2 regions of the Oryzibacillus soli genome follow, and region 2 is predicted to be linked to the other one. Evidence: predicted binding sites of a transcription regulator. Region 2 holds the regulator's gene; the other holds the start of a gene.

Evidence for each region. Region 2 encodes NrdR, which represses ribonucleotide reductase genes. Its sites were predicted from a motif close to AACACNATATATNGTGTT; they were not measured.
Region 1: ACSEXW_RS23770 (adenosylcobalamin-dependent ribonucleoside-diphosphate reductase) is a predicted target of NrdR. The motif match lies at 1,902-1,919, and genes of this name have one in related genera.

The regions. Positions count from the first base shown of each region.
Region 1 is NZ_JBPPGJ010000021.1:94,119-97,237, reverse strand. Features, by position in the region: gene ACSEXW_RS23770 (adenosylcobalamin-dependent ribonucleoside-diphosphate reductase) at 1-1,764, opposite strand, end outside; gene dat (D-amino-acid transaminase) at 2,146-2,985, shown strand.
Region 2 is NZ_JBPPGJ010000015.1:128,202-131,320, forward strand. Features, by position in the region: gene ACSEXW_RS20105 (VOC family protein) at 581-982, shown strand; tRNA gene ACSEXW_RS20110 (tRNA-Ala) at 1,063-1,135, opposite strand; gene nrdR (transcriptional regulator NrdR) at 1,218-1,685, opposite strand; gene ACSEXW_RS20120 (alpha/beta-type small acid-soluble spore protein) at 1,792-2,016, shown strand; gene ACSEXW_RS20125 (lytic transglycosylase domain-containing protein) at 2,098-2,658, opposite strand; gene coaE (dephospho-CoA kinase) at 2,655-3,119, opposite strand, start outside.

The DNA of each region.
Region 1 (3,119 bases), on a different contig from region 2:
CTGGATGGCCGCCTGCGCCCGGACATGATCCGTTGCAGACAGATCCATGGCGGTTACGAAGTGAGCAGGCAGCTCCTCGCCCGGGTGCTTATCCTTCCACTCCTGCGCGATCGGAACCAGCTGCTTGTCGAAGCCGAGACGGCTCTGACGGTAGTATTCGAAGGCGAAGTACGGCTCGATCCCCGTCGATGTGCCGACCATCGTACCGGTGCTTCCGGTCGGAGCCTGGGTGATGACGGTGACGTTGCGCATACCCTTCTTCTGAATGGCTGCGCCGACTTCCGGGAATTCGGCGACCATATTTTTCATAAAGCCGCTCTGCAGGAACTTCTCCTTGTCGAACTTCTTGAAGGAGCCCTTCTCACCGGCGACCTCTGCAGAGGCCAGATAGGCTTCCTTGGCCATAAATCCGTACAGCTTGTCCAGGAACACCAAGGATTCCGGGCTGCCGTACCGGATCTCCAGCTTGATCATCAGCTCGGCCAGACCCATGGAGCCTAAGCCGACGCGGCGCTCGTTCTGCTGGTTCTCTTGATTCTCTTCAAAATGATACGGCGTCTTGTCGATGACGTTGTCCAGGAACCGGGTGGAATAGCGGACGACACGGCCCAGCTCTTCCCAAGCCACATCATGCTTCTCCGCATCGTAGAACTTGGACAGGTTGACGGCGGACAGGTTGCATACGCCCCAAGCCGGCAGACCCTGCTCGCCGCACGGGTTGGTGCAGATAATCGGGTTGAAGTACCAGCTGTTGGACATCTGGTTATAATACTCCATGAACACGACGCCCGGCTCGGCGGATTTCCAAGCCGACTCGATGATGGTGTGCCATACGTCGCGGGCGCGGACGGTTTTGTACAACTTCACGGCCTTGCCCTTCGCCTTCCACTCGTCCAGGCTGCCGTTCCATACGGCATCGTACTCGGGATCGGAGGTGTCGGGGAAGATGAGCTCCCAGTCCAGGTCTTCCTTCACGGCCTTCATGAAGCCGTTGCTGACGCAGACGGACAGGTTGGCGTTGGTGATCTGGCCCATGGTCTGCTTGACGGTGATGAAGTCCAGAAGGTCCGGATGCCAGTCGTTGATCATGAGCATCAGCGCGCCGCGGCGGCTGCCGCCCTGCTCGATCAAGCCGGTGGTGTAGCTGAACAGTCCGCCCCAGGATACGGCACCGGAGGAGGAGCCGCTGACACCGCGGACCAGGGACCGGCGGGGACGCAGCGAAGACAGGTTGATGCCTACACCGCCGCCGCGGGACATGATCTCGGTCATCTCGGACAGGGTGGACATGATGCCGCCCCGGCTATCATGAGGAGAGGGAATGACATAGCAGTTAAACAGCGTCAGCTCGTCGCTGGCGTCTGCTCCCGCAGCGATCCGGCCGCCTGGAACCAGCTTCCAGTCGTCCAATATGTAGCGGAATTTCTCGGTCCATTCTTTCTTCTTCTCCGGGGTGGCTTCGACGGAGGCCATCGCTTTGGCCAAACGGTCCCACAGCTCTTCGGGTGTCTTCTCTTTGGTCAGCGTAAGCTTCTCGATGGAAGATTCCACCGTTTCGCCGCTGCGCAGCTTCACCGTTACATTCCGACCGTTCCGTGCGATGATCTCGCCGACTTCCTTGGCAGGGAATTTGGGGTCGTCCTTCGTCAGAACCAGTGCAAGGTCGCCCACCTTGGTATTATTGGTATCCGGATCTTTCATCGCATAACGGTCCAGAAAGATTTTCTCGCTTAAGCCCTCGAGTTTGGTTGTTTTCAGCTGCATTGTTTCCAAATCAACACCCTCCCGGCATATTCAAAAATTACCTGTCACTTCGACTTGACAACGACAAAAATCTTGTTCTCAAGGCACCTCTATTTTAGATGGAATTAACTAGATGTTGTGTGCGAAGTTCATTATACAACACTAGATATTGTGTATCTAATGATATGCGGACGAAATTCGGCGAATACCCCGGAACATGCCGGGATTCTCTCATTTTTTCTCGCTCTAGCTCTCTTTTTCAGCGGATGAAATCATGCAATTATTCGACAAATTACAACAATTCCGACCATTGACAAATGGCGCTCAAGATGCAATCTTATCCCTATGAAATCGTCTAGAATTGAGGGTTATAGAGAGACGAACACCAGGAGGTACGAAACCATGCGCATGTATCTGAAGCAGGACCGCATCATTCCCTTCGGGGAAGCCACGGTCGATCCCCAGGATCGGGGCTATTATTTCGGAGACGGCATCTACGAGGTATTCCGCCTATACGGGGGCCGCATCTTCGAGGGGGAAGCCCATATGGCCCGGCTGGTGCGGAGCGCCCGGGAGCTGCGGATCCCGCTCCCCTTCGAGCCGGAACGGATCGCCGGTCTATTGGAGGAGCTGCTGGCGGCGGAGCCCGTCGGCGACGGCACCTTGTATCTGCAGATCACGCGCGGAGCCGCTGCGCGGGCCCATGCTTTTCCACCCGAGGGCACCCCGTCCGTCATGACCGGCTATACGAACGCCATGGAACGTCCTCAGGAGAAGATGGAGCGCGGAATTCGGCTGGCGGCCGTACCGGATATCCGCTGGCTGCGCTGCGATATCAAGACTTTGAATCTGCTGGCGAACGTACTGGCCAAGCAGGAAGCGTCCGACAAGGGAGCGGACGAAGCCGTGCTGCACCGGGACGGTATCGTGACCGAGTGCAGCTCTTCCAACATTATGATCGTCAAGGACGGAATCATCCGGACCCACCCGGCCAACAACCTGATTCTGCATGGAATCACCCGTGCCGTGGTGCTGCAGTTGGCGGAAGAGAACGGCCTGCCGCTGGCGGAGGAGGCTTATACGCTCCATGACCTGCTGGAGGCCGAAGAGGTATTCATCACCGGAACCACAACGGAGGTCACGCCGGTGGTGATGGTGGACCGGACTCCGATTGCCGGCGGGACTCCAGGGCCGGTAACGCGTCGCCTTCAGCAGGCGTTCGCTGCGCGAATCGGACGATAACCGGCCAGGCCCATCCAGGGTCAGGCGGGACGGGCGACTGGGATGGTTATTGAGCAGGTTGAATCCAATCGGCTATTTTGTATCACATACAAACACCCGGGCCGGGAGCATGCAGCTCCCAATCCGGGTGTTTC
Region 2 (3,119 bases):
GTCTGCGCCAGAGTAATGGTTGGTTGGAGTTCTAACGGTTGCCACGAAGCTTATTGGTACTTCAGAAGGCGAGTTCCTCTTCTAACGGTTGTGATGGAGCTTATTGTTGCTAATCTCCCCACAAAATGCAGAAAAGCTGCAAGATAGCACCCCTGACAACCGTTAGCGCTAGAATCCACGGATTATCGCTCATATAGCACCCCTGGCAACCGTTAGCGCTAGAATCCACGGATTATCGCTCATATAGCACCCCTGACAACCGTAAGCGCTAGAATCCACGGATTATCACACACATAGCTCCTGTGGCAACCGTTAGCGCTAGAATCCCGCGGAATATGTGCACATAGCTCTTGCAGCTACCGTTAGCGCTAGAATCCGCAAAATATCGCGCACTTAGCTCTTGTGGCAACCGTTAGACGTGAGCCGCCCCCACGGCAGGTGTCACCGCCGTAATGTTCCGCTCCCAGCCTAGACCCATAACGACGCTCCCTGCCTACGCTTCCTCGTGTACTCCGAGTCTAGCAAACTACCAACCGTTGGCAAAAATGTGTTAAACTCTACATTGGAGGTGCGGCCTATTATGAATATAGTCAAACTGGAAGGACTTACGCTGCTGGCGGACGATGTAGCTCGATTGGCGCGGTTTTACCAGGAGGTTCTGGGGTTTGCGATTGTCATCGAAGAGGAGCATTACGTAGAGTTCAGCAATTCGGGAGTGAGATTGGCCATCTGCTCCAAATCGCTTATGGCGGACAATACCAATGGCTATGCTTCTTTTCGGGAGAGCCGCAAAGGACAGGCCGTCGAGCTTAATTTTCAATGTGCTTCGCCGGAACAAGTATACGCGTTGTACGATGAATTCGTCTCCAAGGGGGCCATTGACATCACCGCACCCCAAGTCAAATCTTGGGGGCATACGACCGGTTTCTTCGGCGATCCCGAGGGAAATGTACATTCGATTTTTGCGGTGAATCCCACGTAAAATCTCCCCGCCCGTTTACCTCCACACCAACGAGGCAAAAAAAAGAAGCACCCGAAAGGGTGCTTCTTGCTTCTCTTATATGGAGCCTAGGGGGATCGAACCCCTGACCTCATCGCTGCCAGCGATGCGCTCTCCCAGCTGAGCTAAGGCCCCGAACGGTTCCGGCTGTAGTGCCGGACAAGTTCTAATTATACATACCGAGGCGGGGGAACGCAAGAGGGGTCCCCTGCCTTTTTTAGGAATCGGCCTGGTTCTTCATGAGGATCTGGGTGAGCTCTTTCATGAACATATTGATGTCCTTGAACTGGCGGTACACGGAGGCGAACCGCACGTATGCCACCTCGTCCACCGGATAGAGCTCCATCATGACGATCTCCCCGATCGCCCGGCTCTCCACCTCGGCCATGGCCGTGTTGCGGAGCTGCTTCTCCACCTCGGAGACCATCATCTCGAGGCGCTCGATGGAGACCGGCCGCTTCTCACACGCCCGGATAAGCCCACGCATCACCTTCTCGCGGCTGAATTCCTCGCGGCTGCCGTCCTTCTTGATGACCATGAGCGGAGTTTCTTCCACCATCTCGAAGGTAGTGAAACGCCGCGCACACTTCTCGCATTCTCTTCGCCGGCGGATGGATTTGTTCTCGTTGGCGGCCCGTGAATCCAGCACCTTCGTGCCGGGATGATCGCAATAGGGACACTTCATGGGGCGTCCTCCCTTCCGTTGATCGATATTACCAATGGTTACCTGACTGATCTCCCCGAATTCGGCACACAATACAACTACCAACCGACAAGGAGGTGAAAAACAAATGGGCGCAGGACAATCCCGTAACAGCAACGTTCTGGTTGTTCCCCAAGCAAACCAAGCTCTGGACCAACTGAAATATGAAGTGGCTCAAGAGCTGGGTATCGCTATCCCGCAAGACGGTTACTACGGTAACATGGCTACTCGCGACACTGGTGCCATCGGGGGTCACATTACCCGCCGCCTGGTGCAAATCGCTGAGCAGCAACTCGCTGGTCAATTCAAATAATTAACGGCATGATAACGTATTGCCCGGGAAGCATCGGATCAAGGCTCTTGAAGAAGAGCTGGTCCGGTGCTTCTTCGGGTGTTAGCTTCCATATAGATCTTGATATTTCTTGTAATAATACATGACCTTCGTTACATATTTTCTCGTTTCCCAGAAGGGAATCTGGTCGATACTCTCCAGACGGCCGTCCCATATCTCATTGTACAGCCACTTGTTGACGTTTCCTTGTCCCGCATTGTAGGACGCCACCGCCTTCACCTGATCCCGGCCGAATTGCTGCAGCAGAAACGCCAGGTAGGCGGTCCCCACTTGGATGTTCACCTGCGGAACCGTCAGATCCTCCAGCTTGTAGCCTCGGAACCCCTCCCGCTCGAAGATCCACTGCGCCGTATCCGGCATGACCTGCATCAGTCCGACCGCACCCTTATGGGACGCCAGCTCCGGCTTGTAGTTGCTCTCCACGCGGATCACCGCCGCCACCAGGTACGGATCGATACCAACATTCGCCGAAGCCGTAGCGATTTCCTGCTTATAGCGGATGGGATACATCAGCCTTCCCAACCAGTCGCTCCGGTAGAAGAGAATAAGGACCAGCATCATCAGGATTAGAGCGAACCACCGTTTCTTCCGGGGCTTCCTCATGCCAGCCCCTTGCGCTTCCAGAACCGGTCCACCTGCTCCTCGGTCTCTTCCGGCAGGCCGCTGTTGTCAATGACATGATCCGCCCATTCCTTCTTCCATTCGATCGGCATCTGGGCTTGAATCCGCTTCGATGCTTCCTCCTGGCTCAGCCCGTTGCGCTCCATCAGCCGTATCAATTGAAGCTCGGGAGGGACATAAACCACCAGCACCTCCTGAAAAAGCTCCTCCAGCTCCGACTCGTACAGGAGAGGCACATCCACCACCACAAGCTTGTCCGGCGCCGAGCGCTCATACTCCGCCATCCGCTCCAGCATCAGCTTCCGGATGGGGGGATGCAGGATGCCCTCCAGCTCCTTCCGCTTCTCCTCGCTGCCGAATACCAGCTTGCCGAGCTCCTGGCGGTTCAGAGTGCCATCCTCCATGAGCACGGCTTGTCCGAATACACGGACCACCTCGGCCAA